2 regions of the Mesorhizobium sp. B3-1-9 genome follow, and region 2 is predicted to be linked to the other one. Evidence: riboswitches for the same ligand, from Rfam matches in the RefSeq annotation. Region 2 holds a riboswitch; the other holds the start of a gene.
The links. A riboswitch is a leader RNA that binds a small molecule or an ion and turns the genes downstream of it on or off. The one in region 2 is predicted to bind cobalamin.
Positions count from the first base shown of each region.

Region 1: it holds a riboswitch for cobalamin, as region 2 does, so the genes downstream of both, FJW07_RS11445 (DUF1636 family protein) here and bluB (5,6-dimethylbenzimidazole synthase) in region 2, are expected to answer to the same signal.

Region 1 covers NZ_VFTJ01000005.1:196,668-203,916, forward strand. Annotated here, with positions in the region: gene FJW07_RS11435 (NADH-quinone oxidoreductase subunit A) at 1-103, opposite strand, end outside; gene FJW07_RS11440 (winged helix-turn-helix domain-containing protein) at 437-1,636, shown strand; cobalamin riboswitch at 1,666-1,869, shown strand; gene FJW07_RS11445 (DUF1636 family protein) at 1,909-2,334, shown strand; gene cobW (cobalamin biosynthesis protein CobW) at 2,337-3,374, shown strand; gene FJW07_RS11455 (cobaltochelatase subunit CobN) at 3,391-7,149, shown strand; gene cobG (precorrin-3B synthase) at 7,146-7,249, shown strand, end outside.
Region 2 covers NZ_VFTJ01000007.1:176,274-183,522, reverse strand. Annotated here, with positions in the region: gene FJW07_RS15350 (TetR/AcrR family transcriptional regulator) at 1-363, shown strand, start outside; gene FJW07_RS15345 (hypothetical protein) at 595-1,581, shown strand; gene FJW07_RS15340 (methyltransferase domain-containing protein) at 1,715-2,533, shown strand; gene bluB (5,6-dimethylbenzimidazole synthase) at 2,567-3,307, opposite strand; cobalamin riboswitch at 3,350-3,527, opposite strand; gene FJW07_RS15330 (histone deacetylase family protein) at 3,642-4,568, shown strand; gene FJW07_RS15325 (exodeoxyribonuclease VII small subunit) at 4,572-4,823, shown strand; gene FJW07_RS15320 (DUF2277 domain-containing protein) at 4,869-5,135, shown strand; gene FJW07_RS15315 (pirin family protein) at 5,145-6,065, shown strand; gene dxs (1-deoxy-D-xylulose-5-phosphate synthase) at 6,187-7,249, shown strand, end outside.

The sequences.
Region 1 (7,249 bases), on a different contig from region 2:
GGTAGGCCACCAGGAACGGCGCTATGAGCAGCGCAAGGCCGACGACCAGCGCCACGGCGATGAACAGGACGATCGGCAGATATGAACTCAGGAGTGCGCTCATGCGGCGGCTTTCCTTAGGCGGGCAGTTCACTTTGATTACAGCAACGAACTCTAATGCGGAAGCGTGACAGTTTAACCGCTGAACCGTTTTAAGGGGCCCATGCTGCAACGCGGCGAGGGTTAGCGCAGCGGTTTCGGTGACGCAAGTCAAACCTTGTTCAAATCGCGGCCCTGGACGCCTTATCGGAAGAAACTGGTCCGATCCGCTCCTGTTTGATTTCCTTCGCTTTTTACTCCACTTTTCTCTCCTGACATATCTCCCGCCATTTGCCTGCTAGCATCGCCGGAATCACCGGCTAAAAATCCGGCAAATGATCAGGGCAAGGGCGCCTCGATGAAGGACAAGATTTCGCTGGCCATGGCGAGGCGCATTGCGCTCGGAGCACAGGGGTTCAACGACCCAAGGCCCGGCGGCGTTCCGGATCGCCGCCACCTTGCGCGCGTGCTTTCACGAACCGGCCTGTTGCAGATCGATTCCGTCAGCGCTGTGGTGCGCGCTCATTATATGCCGCTCTATTCTCGCCTCGGCCCCTACCCGCTTGCGCTGCTCGACAACGCCGCGGTCACCCGCAAGCGCGCGGTCTTTGAGTATTGGGCGCATGAGGCGTCGTTCCTGCCTGTCGAAACCTACCCTTTGATGCGCTGGCGCATGCTGCGCGCCGAGCAGGGCGACGAGATGTATCTCGGCCTGGCGAAATGGGGCCGGGAGCGCAAGGCGATGATCGACGAGATCTATGCGCAGGTCGCCGAACGCGGCCCGATCGCCGCGTCCGACATCGAAGGCCACAAGGGCAATGGCGGCTGGTGGGGCTGGAGCGAGGCCAAGCACGCTTTCGAATGGCTGTTCTGGGCCGGACGCATCACCACCGCCTACCGGCGCGGCTTCGAACGCTATTACGACCTGCCCGAGCGCGTTTTGCCGCAGGCCGTACTCGACCTGCCGGTACCCTCGGTCGAGGACGCGCATCGCGAATTGCTGCGCATCTCGGCCCGCGCCCATGGCATCGCCACCTATGGCGACCTTCGCGACTATTTTCGTCTCGCGCCGGGCGATACGAAAGACCGCATCGAGGAACTGGTCGAAGCGGGCGAACTGCTGCCTGTGAAGGTCGAGAGCTGGGACAAGACCGCCTATCTCCACAAGGACGCCCGCTTTCCACGCCGGATAGAGGCCCGCGCCCTGCTCGCCCCCTTCGATCCCGTCGTCTTCGAGCGCACCCGGACGGAAAAACTCTTCGGCTTCCGCTACCGCATCGAGATCTACACGCCGGCCGAAAAGCGCCAATACGGCTACTACGTGCTGCCCTTCCTGCTTGGCGACCGCATCGTCGCCCGTGTCGATCTGCGAGCCGATCGGCCGGCGAGCGTGCTGCGCGTCCATGCCGCCTTTGCAGAGGCCGGCGCCCCCGCCGAAACGGTCGCCCAGCTCTTCGACGAATTGAAGCAGATGCAGGCATGGCTCGGCCTGGAGGCGATCGAAGTGACGCCGGCCGGCGACCTCGGGCCGGCGCTGGCCGACATCGCGGTGTCGTAGCCGTGCGTTGACATGCACCCGGCCATAAGCCTAAATCCGCCGCAGACGGTCTTCTCCCGGCAAAGGGAGGAGCCAAGAGGGAATGCGGTGCGGGCCAACGCCCAAATCCGCGGCTGTCCCCGCAACTGTAAGCGACGAGCCCCGGCCGAAAACCACTGGGATGTTCCCGGGAAGGCGGCCTTCAAGGCGACGACTCGCGAGCCAGGAGACCTGCCGTCTGAGACTTTAAGTATCCGAATGCCCGGCGGGTTTTCCGGGCAAGGAGCCTGGTTTTGGATCGCAACGGCAGTTTCCCGGCAAATAGTGCGGATATTTCGTCCGAGCCCGACGCGCTGGCCGGCGTGACCGTCATCGTCTGCTCCTCCTGCCGCGACGAAACCGGCTCGGACGCCCATCCGCGTCCCGGCGCGCTGCTGGCTGAAGACACGCGCCGTGCCGCCTCCGGTGAAAACGTCCGCATCCGCACCGTCGAATGCCTCGGCAATTGCAAGCGCCGGCTGAGCGCCGCGCTGCTGCGCGACGGCTGCTGGAGCTATGTCTTCGGCGATCTGACCCCGACCAGCGGCGCCGACCTCATCGCCGGCGCAAAGCTCTTCGCCATCTCGACCGACGGCCTGATCCCCTGGCGCGGCCGGCCCGATTCCCTCAAGCGCGGCCTGGTTGCCCGCATCCCTCCCCTCGACATGCTGAAGGACTGACCATGAACGCTTCCGTTTCCCGTGTTCCCTGCACCGTCGTCACCGGCTTCCTCGGCGCCGGCAAGACGACGCTGATCCGCAACCTGCTCGAGAACGCCAAGGGCAAGCGGCTGGCGATCATCGTCAACGAGTTCGGCGATGTCGGCATCGACGGCGAGATACTGAAAGGCTGCGGCGTCGACACCTGCCCAGAGGAAAACATCGTCGAGCTCGCCAATGGCTGCATCTGCTGCACCGTGGCCGACGATTTCGTGCCGGCGCTCGACCAGATCCTGTCGCTCAACCCCAAGGTCGACCACATCCTGATCGAGACCTCCGGCCTCGCTCTGCCGAAGCCGCTGGTCCAGGCCTTCCAGTGGCCGACGGTGAAGAGCCGCGTCACGGTCGACGGGGTCCTCGCCGTTGTTGATGGCCCGGCGCTGGCCGACGGCCGCGTCGCTTCCGACATGGATGCCCTGCAGGCCCAGCGCGCCGCGGACGTGACGCTCGACCATGACGATCCGGTCGAAGAGGTATTCGAGGACCAGATTGCCTGCGCCGACCTGATCATCCTGTCGAAGAGCGACCTGATGGATGCGGCCGGATCGCAGCGCGCCAACGCCGTCATCGGCAAGCACGTCGCGCGCGCCGTGAAGATCGTTCCGACCGCGCAAGGCAAGGTCGACCCGTCGGTGCTGCTCGGCCTCGGGCTCGCCGTCGAGGACGACATCGAGAACCGCAAGACGCACCACGACGACGAGCTCGACCATGAGCATGACGATTTCGATTCCTTCGTCATCGACATCCCGTCGGTTGCCAACCCCGATGAGCTGGCCAATCGCGTCGCCCTTGCCGCAGAGCAGGAAAACGTGCTGCGCGTCAAAGGTTTCGTCGAGGTCGGCGGCAAGCCGATGCGCCTCCTGCTCCAGGCCGTTGGCCCGCGCGTCAACCACTATTATGACCGCGCCTGGACGGCGGATGACGACCGCCGCTCGCGGCTCGTCGTCATCGGCCTCAAGGGGCTGAACCGCCCGGCGATCGAACGTATCCTCGCCGGCTGAGACCAACACCAAAGCGATGCATATCCTCACCACGACATCCGCTTCGCTCGACGATCTCGCCGAGCCGGTCGACCTCAGGCAGACGCCTGCGGATGTGGTGGCCCTGTCCTTCACCGACAGCGACCTCGCCGGTCTGGCCGCCGCCTGGAAGGCCGATGCCGCGCGGCTGCCCGCGATGCGGCTTGCGGCGCTGCGCGACCTTCGCCACCCGATGTCGGTGGATCTTTGGATCGACAGCGTCGCCCGCCACGCCAAGGTCGTCCTGGTGCGCATCCTCGGCGGCTATGAGTGGTGGCGCTATGGCTGCGACCAGCTCGCCGCGGTCGCGCGCGAGCGCGGCATCAAGCTGGCGCTGCTGCCCGGCGAAAGCCATGACGAGGACCAGCGGCTGATCGAAGGCTCGACGCTGCCGCGTGCCGAGCTCGACGCGCTGCTCGGCTATTTCCGCGAAGGCGGGCCGGCCAATATGGCGGCGCTGGTGCAAAGGCTGGCAAGGCTTGCGGGGGCTGAGGCGGCCGTGGTTGATGCGGTCAGTGTGCCGAAGGCGGGGTATTATGAGCCGGGAGTTGGTGTCGTCGAGAAGTCGAACGTTTCAAGGGTCGGCATTCCTTCGCACCCCCCTCTGTCCTGCCGGACATCTCCCCCGCAAGGGGGGAGATCAGCCGTCACCCAAGCCGGCTCTATCTCTGCTTCGTCAAATATCGAGCTAGCTGAAACATCTACAGTTGGCGAAACCGTCGACCACAGAGCAATCTCCCCCCTTGCGGGGGAGATGTCCGGCAGGACAGAGGGGGGTGTGACGGAACTCGGCGTCGACAATTTCGCAGTCGTCCCCATCCTCTTCTACCGTTCCATGCTGCTTGCCGCAGACATCGCGCCGATCGACGCTCTGGCGGAAGCGTTGAAGCAGCAAGGCATGGCCCCTGTGCCGATCTTCGTGTCCAGCCTCAAGGATCCGGCGTCCTTAGCCTTCGTCGAAAACGCGATCGCCTCGCTGAACCCTGCGGCCATTGTCACCGCGACCGCCTTCGCCTCCGGTGCGGAGCCCGGCATCGAGACTCTGTTCGACCGCGCCGGCGTGCCAGTGTTCCAGGTCATCGTCGCCACAACGAGACGCGAGGTCTGGGAAAAGAATCAGCGCGGCCTGGCGCCCGCCGATCTCGCCATGCACGTTGTATTGCCCGAGCTCGACGGCCGCATCCTGGCCGGCGCCATCTCGTTCAAGGACGAGGTCGAAACCGACCCGGCGCTCGCCTTCCGCGCCTTCGCCAACCGGCCGGAGGCCGATCGCGTCGAGCAGGTCGCCAGGCGGATCGCTGCCTTTATCCGCCTGCAGCGGACCGAGCGGGCCGAGCGCAAGCTGGCGATCCTGATCCCCGATTATCCCAGCGCGCCCGGGCGGACCGGCTATGCCGTCGGGCTGGATGTGCCGTCAAGCGTGCTCGCCATGCTGCATGACCTGAAGGAACAGGGCTATGCGGTTGACGGGATTCCGCAATCGCCGCGGCGATTGCTGGATGTGTTGGAGGTGGGTGGGCTTGGCCTTGCCTTGACGGATTACATTGCCTTTTCAGCCGAATTGCCGGAGGCAGCACGAGCTTTGGTTGAGGCGGCGTGGGGCAAGTTGGAAGGGGTAGGTTTGCGCGAGGCCCCCCTCTCTGTCCTGCCGGACATCTCCCCCTCAAGGGGGGAGATTATTCCTTCACCTCGGCTTTCGCCAATTTCCGGCCTAGCAAGGGGAAAGCCGGCGCCCCAACCGCCAATCTCCCCCCTTGAGGGGGAGATGTCCGGCAGGACAGAGAGGGGGGCGACAGAACGCCTACCTTCGCAGGCCAGCCCCGAAAACCGCTTCCCCTTCCGCGCCGCCACCTTCGGCAACGTCACCGTGGCGCTGGCCCCCGACCGCGGCCGCTCGGCCGACCGCCGCGCCGATTACCACGACCCGACGCTTCCCCCGCGCCACGAGTTGATCGCCTTCGGCCTCTGGCTGCAAAAATCGCTCGGCGCGCATGCCATCATCCATGTCGGCGCGCATGGCACGCTGGAATGGCTGCCAGGCAAGACGGTGGCGCTATCCGACACCTGCTTCCCCGAGATCGTCACTGGGTCGTTGCCGGTCATCTATCCCTTCATCGTTTCCAATCCCGGCGAGGCCGCGCAGGCCAAGCGCCGCATCTCGGCCGTCACGCTTGGCCATCTGCCGCCGCCGCTGACCGGCGCAGGCCTCGACGAGGTCCAACAGAAGCTGGAGCGCTTGGTCGATGAATATGCCCAGGCCGACGGCCTCGACCGCCGCCGCCGCGACCGTCTGGCTAGGCTGATCGTCGAGACGGCGCAAAGGACCGGCCTGGCCTCCGAAGCCGGCGTTGCCGGCACAGACGCTCCAGACGAAGCGCTGCGCCGCATCGATGCCTGGCTCTGCGACCTCAAGGACTTCGCCGTCAAGGATGGGCTGCATGTCTATGGCCGCGCGCCGGAGGACGAGGTCGATCCACTGCGCCGGCAAAGCGCCGAAGCCGAGAAGTCTGCCCTGCTCACCGCGCTCGACGGCCGCCACATCAAGGCAGGTCCCGCCGGCGCGCCGGCGCGCGGTCGCTCCGATGTGCTGCCCACCGGCCGCAACCTCTTCACCTCCGATCCGCGCGCCATGCCGACGCCGACTGCTTACGATCTCGGCCAGGCGGCAGCGGAAGAAGTGGTGCGCAGCTATATGCAAAGCCACGGCGACTGGCCGCGCTCGCTGGTCATCGATCTTTGGGGCTCGGCCTCCTTGCGCACGGGCGGCGAGGAGATCGCGCAAGGGTTGGCGCTGATGGGCTGCCGGCCGCAATGGGATGCCGCCACCGGCCGCGTCACCGGCATCGAGGTGCTGCCGCCGGCGGCGCTCGGCCGCCCGCGCGTCGACGTCACCTGGCGCATCTCCGGCCTGTTCCGCGACATGTTTCCGACCCAGATCGCGCTGATCGACGCCGCCGCCAACGCCGTCGCCAGCCGCGACGAGGACGATACCGAGAACCCGCTCGCCGCGACGACACGCGTTCAGGGCAAGATCGGCCCGCGCATTTTCGGCACTTCGCCCGGCACCTATGGCGCCGGCGTCGAGGACCTGCTGTCGCGCGGCGAATGGGGCGCGCGCGAAGAGATCGGCCGCGCCTATCTCGACGCCACCTCGCATGCCTATGGCGGCGCCGAAGGCGAGGCGGTCTCGGCGCCCGGCGCCTTCGAGGGACGGATCGCGGAAGCCGATCTCCTCGTCCACACCGGCGACGATCCCGGCCGCGACATCCTCGAAGGCTCGGCCGACGTCGCCTTCATCGGCGGCTTTTCGGCCGCCCTTGCCGCGCTCGGCCGCAATGCCGACGTCATCGTGCTCGACACGACCGACCCGAAAAAGCCGAAGCCGCGTTCGGTCGGCGAAGCCGTGTCCCGCGTGGTCCGCGCCCGCGCCGTCAACCCGCGTTTCATCGCCGGCCAGATGCGCCATGGCCCGCGCGGCGCCTCCGAATTCGCCGAGACCGTCGATCGGCTGGTCGGTTTCGCCGAGACCACCCATGCCATATCAGGCGCGCTGATCGAGGCGGTGCATGACGCCTATGTCGGCGACCCGGACGTCCGCGCCTTCCTGCTGCGCGAGAACCCGGCCGCCGCCAAGGTCATCGCCGAGCGTTTTCTCGCTGCGCGGCGGCGCGGCCTCTGGCATCCGCTCAGGAATTCCATCGACGACGACCTCGCGGCCCTGATCGCCGAGGCCCAGGCAAGCGGGGTGGCGGCATGAACGCCTTTTCGCGCCGCGGCGCCTGCCCTGCGCTGAGCGCACCGATGCAAACCGGCGACGGGCTTTTGGTGCGGCTCAATCCGGTTGCTGGAGGACTTGC
Region 2 (7,249 bases):
GCTTCGAAGGCGCCGACCCGCTGGCAGCATTTCGTCGATGAATGCACCAGCTATATCGAAATGGCGCTGGAGCCGGAAATCCAGCGCATCATGTTCCGCGACGGCCCGGCGGTGCTCGGCGACCCGGCGCAGTGGCCGAATGCCAGCGCCTGTATCGCCTCGATGACCGACCATCTGACGAAGCTGCAGGACGAGGAGGTGGTCGTTCCAGAGCTTGATCCCGAGACGACCTCACGGCTGATCAATGGCGCCAGCAGCCAGGCCGCGCAGCGCATCGCCAATTCGAACGATCCCGAAGCGACGTCGAAGAAGGCGATCGCGGCGTTCAAGCAACTGCTCGAAGGCTTGCGCAAGAGGGTTTGACGGCACGCTTGGGTAACCAAGCCACCGGGTTGTGCACCGCTTTCCGACCGGCACAACCCCGCCGCGATTGACAATCAATAGGGCGAGCGCATCCTCCACCGCCAACTCTTACAGCGCCGCGCGTTCTTTGAACGCGCAAGGACGCTGTAAAAACTTTGATTCAGCGCATGGCCCTTCCCGAAATCGATTCCGATTTTCGGGATCATGCGCGGGGGTGTGGAGAGTCGGGGCATGTGGGACTTCAGCATCGCCAAGTCGGTGTCCATCATGATGCGGACATGGCCGTTCATCGTCTTTCGCATGATCGTCTATTTCGGCATCACGGTCGCCTACATCATGGCGACCGGCACGGGCGCCAGCGTCGGCTACGGCGTCGGTCACATCTCGACCGATCCGGACGGCCCGATGTCCTTCGCGCTCTGGGGCGGCGTGGTCGGCTTCGGCGTCGTGTCGATCGCCGTCTACTGGATCCGCGAATACATCCTCTACGTGCTGAAGGCGGGCCATATCGCCGTCATGGTGCATCTGATCGACGGCCACGATGTCCCTGACGGCCAGAACCAGATCGCCTATGCCAAGGAAGTGGTCACCCAGCGTTTCGCCGAGGCCAACATCCTTTTCGTCGTCGACCAACTGGTCAAGGGCGCCATCCGCGCCATCACCGGCCTGATCGGCGGCATAGCCGCCTTCCTGCCGATCCCGGGCCTGAGCGGCCTGGTCGGCTTCATCAACACCGTCATCCGTATCTCGCTGACCTATGTCGACGAGATCATCCTCGGCTACAACATCCGCATCAATTCGAACTCGCCCTTCGAGACGGCCAGGCAAGGTGTCGTCCTCTACGCCCAGAACGGCAAGCACATGGTCAAGAACGCCGTCTGGCTGGCGGCGATCATGTGGGGCGTGTCCTTCGTCATCTTCCTGTTGATGCTGGCGCCCGCGGCCGCGATCCTCTGGGTCATGCCGGGTCAGCTTGCCGGCTGGGCTTTCGTGCTGGCCATCGTCTTTGCCTGGGCCTTCAAGGCGGCCTTCATCGAGCCCTTCGCCATTGCATCGCTGATGCAGGTCTATTTCGAAGCCATCGAGGGCCAGGTGCCCAATCCCGAATGGGACCACCGGCTGGCCGAGGCCTCGTCCAAGTTCAGGGAACTGCGCGACAAGGCGCTGGGCTCCTTCGGCGGCGGCTCGCGCTGGGAGGCTCCAAAGACCGCAGCCTGAGGCAAGTCGAGAAACCGGACTTTACCGCCCGGGCCATCTTCATGAAAGCTTCGTCGCGCCAAGGCAGAATATTGGCGCCTCACAGACCAAACGTCATGATCTGCGCTTAGAATTGGCCATTTGGAGGAATTCGATGAGCGATGTCGACTACGCGCTGGGGCATGCAGAGGCGGAACTGCGACGTCTTGTCACTCAGGCGCGGTTGATCGATCCGATCACACGCCGCTTCTTGGAAGCAGCGGGGATCGCCAAAGGCATGCGCATCCTCGATATCGGCAGCGGGGCAGGCGATGTCGCGTTTCTTTGTGGCGAACTCGTTGGGCCGACCGGAGAAGTCGTGGGTACGGACCTTGCCCTGGTAGCTGTCGAGCAGGCGGAACTGCGCGCCAAGAATGCCGGGTCAGATAGAATCGCCTTCAGGCACGGCGACCCGGCCGAAATGAAATTCGACGAACCGTTTGATGCGATAGTTGGTCGTTACGTTCTCCAGTTCATGCCCGATCCGGCGCAATCGCTTCGCCGGATCGTCCGCCATTTGCGAACAGGTGGGATCGTTATATTCCATGAGCTTGACTGGGATGGAGCGCGTTCATCGCCTCCGTCGCCAACCTACGATCAGGTGTGCGGGTTGCTCAGCAGCACTATCGAGAGAGCGGGCGCGCAGGTGCGCCTTGGCGCGCGGCTCGCCCGCGTGTTTGAAGATGCTGGCTTGCCTGCGCCGACCCTGAGATTGGAGGCGGTCATTGCGTCCGGACGTCGAACCGTCGACGTTGTGCATCTTGTGACCGATCTTGTCGAGACACAATTGCCGACCATGGAAAGGCTCGGGATCGTGACAGCTTCGCAAATCGAGCCCTCGGTGCTCGCGGAGCGTATCCTTTCGGAGATAGGCAAAGACGGCACGTTGATGGGACGATCGGAAATAGGCGCTTGGACGGCAACGCCGGCGTGAACGCGCACGTGTCGCGATCACGGCAAATTTGGATCACCCGCGCGACATGATCTTCAACTTGCCATAATGCTCTATCGCCGATTTGAGCGGCGCCTCGCCGGCGCCGCGAAAAGTCTCGCTCATCACCAGTTCCGGCAGCGGCAGGCGCTTGCCCCAGCCATGCGCCTCGAGATCGGGCTTCGGCGCGAAGGCTGAGACGCGGCCGACGCAGAGATAGGCGATCGGCGTCACATGTTCCGGGATCGACAAGAGCTGCTTCAGCGCTTCCGTCTCGATGATGCTGACCCAGCCGACGCCGACACCCTCGGCCCGCGCCGCCAGCCAGAAATTCTGCACCGCGCAGACGGTGCTGTAGAGGTCCATCTCCGGATTGTGCCAGCGCCCGAGCGGCGAATCCTTCGACCGCTGCCGGTCGCAGGTGATGCACAGATTGAGCGCGCTTTCGCAGATGCCCTCGAGCTTAAGCTTGCGGTATAGCGCCTGCCGTTCCGCCTCGATCGCCGGCAGCTCCTGCTCGCGCGCGGCGAGGAACAGGTCGCGCACCTCCCGCCGCCTGCCTGGATCGCGGATGACGATGAAGTTCCACGGCTGCATATAGCCGACCGAGGGCGCATGATGCGCGGCGGTGATGAGCCGCGCCAACACGCTGTCATCGAGATCGTCGGGGACAAAATGGCTGCGCACGTCACGCCTGGTGAACATCGCCCGATAGACCGCGTCGCGCGCCAATTGGTCAAAGTCGTCGCCGCCCGCGGCGATCGCTGCTGCCGTCATCGCTTTTCCCCTTGCGACAAGCAGTTTCCCGCCTGACCAAGCGGAAAACCATGTCTGCCGGGCCGGTCTTCTGGCTCGGGATCCTCCCGCATCCGGCGCCTTCCCGTCATCGACAGTGGCTTTGCCGGCGCGGTCCCCCTCACAGCGTTGGGCACGCCACGGAGTTCAACCGTGTTCCCGATTCTCCCGCGTCGCGGGCACCAGGCAGCGAAGAACCTTACCGCGAAGCTTGCGCCGCGCCAATGGCGCCAGCGACACGGGCTGGCGCAATTTTCCCCAGCCATTCGGCTTTCAAACATGGTCATCCGCGCCGCCGGTGCCTAGATTAGGCGCCATGGCCACCCGTCTCTACACGCACCCGATCTTTCTGGAACACCTCACGCCGCCCGGCCATCCCGAGCGGCCCGACCGCCTGCGCGCCATCGAACGCGTGCTCGACGACGAGGCTTTTTCGGCGCTCGACCGCGTTAAGGCGCCTGAAGGCGACGAGAAAACGATCCTCTATGCGCATCCCGAGGATTTCGTCGAGCGCGTGCGCGCGGCGATCCCTGAGAGCGGCATCGTCTCGATCGACGCCGATACCAGCGCCAGCCCGAAAAGCTGGCAGGCCGTGGTGACGGCGATCGGCGGCGCCAACGCGGCAGTGGACGACGTCTTCGAGGGCCGTGCCGCCAACGTCTTCGTCGCTGCCCGTCCGCCGGGTCACCACGCCGAAAAGGCCACCGCGATGGGCTTCTGCCTGTTCAACACGGCCGCGATCGCCGCCCGCTACGCGCAGAAGAAGCATCAGGCCGAGCGCGTCGCCATCGTCGACTGGGACGTCCACCACGGCAACGGCACACAGGACATTTTTTGGGACGACCCGTCGGTTCTCTATTGCTCGACGCACCAGATGCCGCTTTATCCCGGTACCGGAGCGAAAAGCGAAACCGGCGCCGGCAACATCGTCAACGCGCCGCTCGCGCCGCAGACCGGCAGCGACCTGTTCCGCGACGCCTTCCTGTCGCGCGTGCTGCCCTCGATCGATGCGTTCGCGCCGGACTTGATCATCATTTCCGCCGGTTTCGACGCGCACCACCGCGATCCGCTCGCCGAGATCAACCTGACCGAGGACGATTTCGACTGGGCGACCGGGCAATTGATGGAGCGCGCCGGCCGCCACAGCTCCAACAGGCTCGTCAGCCTGCTTGAAGGCGGCTACGATCTGCAGGGACTGGCATTTTCAGTCGCCGCCCATGTCGGGCGGCTGATGAAGGGATAGGCTATGGCATTGGAAGGCAATGAGGACGTCAAGGCGATGAGCTTCGAACAGGCGCTCGACGCGCTGGAGAAGATCGTCGATGATCTTGAGCGCGGCGACGTCCCGCTCGACCAGTCGATCAAGATCTACGAGCGCGGCGAAGCGCTGAAGGCGCATTGCGACCGTCTGCTGAAAGCGGCCGAGGACAAGGTCGAGAAGATCAGGCTGTCGCGCGACGGCAAACCGGTTGGAACGGAGCCGCTCGACGCTGAGTAATTTGGACGACGGTGGGGCAAAGAAAGCAGGTAAGGAGTTCAAGCTATGTGCCGCAACATCAAGACCCTGGCCAATTTCGAGCCGCCGGCGACCAATGACGAAGTGCATGACGCAGCGCTGCAATTCGTGCGCAAACTGAGCGGCTCGACCAAGCCCTCCAAGCGCAACGAACATGCCTTCCACCATGCCGTCGAGGCGATCACAGCTGTCGCGCGCGAATTGATCGATTCGCTCGAAACCAACCAGGAACCGCGCAATCGCGAGGAAGAGGCGGCCAAGGCGAAGGCCAGGTCGGCGCTGCGTTTCGCCTGAGGATCCGATATGAGCTTTTTTCCGGGAAACGATCCTGAACCGGGCGATGCCTTCGCCTGCGACCAGATCGAGCTGATGGTCGTCCCCAACGCCAAGGACATTGGCGGCTTCGAGGTGCGCCGCGCCCTGCCGACGGCGAAGCGCCGTCTGGTCGGGCCGTTCATCTTCTTCGACCGCATGGGACCGGCGATCCTGCGCGCCGGCCATGCGCTCGACGTGCGCCCGCATCCGCATATCGGGCTGTCCACCGTCACCTACCTGTTCGACGGCAAGATCAGGCATCGCGACTCGCTCGGCACTGAAATGGTGATCGCGCCGGGCGACGTGAATTTGATGACCGCCGGGCGCGGCATCGTCCATTCCGAGCGCACGCCGGAGGAGTTGCGCGGCGCGCCGATGTCGGTCTCCGGCCTGCAGACCTGGCTGGCGCTGCCCGACGGCAAGGAGGAAATTGCCCCGGTGTTCGCGAACACATCGGTGGCCCGCTTGCCGCAGATCGATGCCGAGGGCGTCAGCGGCCGCGTCGTCGCCGGCGAATTCTCAGGCCTGCGCTCGCCCGTGGCGACCGCTTCGGACACGCTTTACGCCGATCTCAGGCTGGCGGCGGGCGCGAGCGTGAAGATCCCGGCCGATGCCGAGGAGCGCGCCATCTACACGCTGGAAGGCGACGTCTCGATCGCCGGCGATATTTTCCCGGCCGAGCGGCTCCTGGTGTTCAAGCCGGGCGAGGAGATCGTCGTTTCCTCCGAGCGCGGCGCGCATTTCATGCTGTTCGGCGGGGCTTCGCTGGGCTCCAAGCGCTACATCTGGTGGAATTTCGTGTCGTCCTCCAAGGAACGCATCGAGCAAGCCAAGCAGGAATGGAAGACAGGTCGCTTCGATATCGTTCCCGGCGATGAAGAAGAGTTCATCCCGCTGCCGGAGAATTAGGGTCCGCTTGCGCGTCACTGGCGCGCATTTACATTCGTCCGCCGGCGGCCTATTCCGCGCATGATTATGGCGCAATCTGCTGATAGCGCCGTGTTCGATCGATAAGGCAGGACGCGCCCGAGTGAAGCCAGACACGCCGCTGCTCGACAAGGTCCGCATTCCGGCGGATTTGCGGACGCTCGATGAGGGCGCGCTGCCGCAATTTGCCGCGGAACTGCGCGCCGAGCTCATCGACGCCGTGTCGCAGACCGGCGGCCATCTCGGCGCCGGGCTCGGCGTCGTCGAACTGACGGTCGCCCTGCATTATGTCTTCGACACCCCGGACGACCGGCTGATCTGGGACGTCGGCCATCAGGCCTATCCGCACAAGATCCTGACCGGCCGCCGCGACCGCATCCGCACGCTGCGCCAGGAGGGCGGCCTCTCCGGTTTCACCCGGCGCGCCGAGAGCGAATACGACCCGTTCGGCGCGGCGCATTCGTCGACCTCGATCTCGGCCGGCCTCGGCATGGCCATGGCGCGCGACCTGTCGGGCGGCCGCAACAATGTGATTTCCGTCATCGGCGACGGCTCGATGTCGGCCGGCATGGCCTTCGAGGCGCTGAACAATGCCGGCGCGCTCGACGCCCGGCTGATCGTCATCCTCAACGACAACGACATGTCGATCGCGCCGCCGACCGGCGCCATGAGCGCCTATCTGGCCAGGCTCGCCTCCGGCAAGGCCTATCTCGGCCTGCGCGATTTCGGCAAGAAGCTAACATCCTATCTCGGCAAGCGCGCCGACCGCGCCATCACCCGGGCGGTCGAGCATGCGCGCGGTTACGTCACCGGCGGCACCCTGTTCGAGGAACTCGGCTTCTATCACATCGGCCCCATCGACGGGCACAATCTCGAACATCTGATCCCGGTGCTGAAGAACGTGCGCGACAACGGCAAAGGCCCGGTTCTGGTCCATGTCGTGACCCAGAAGGGCAAGGGCTACGCGCCGGCGGAGGCCGCGGCCGACAAATATCACGGCGTCAACAAGTTCGACGTCATCACCGGCGCGCAGGCCAAGGCGCCGGCCAACGCCCCCGCCTACACCAAGGTGTTCGCCGAAAGCCTGATCCAGGAGGCACGTGAGGACGACCGTATCGTCGCCATCACCGCCGCCATGCCGAGCGGCACCGGCCTCGACCTGTTCG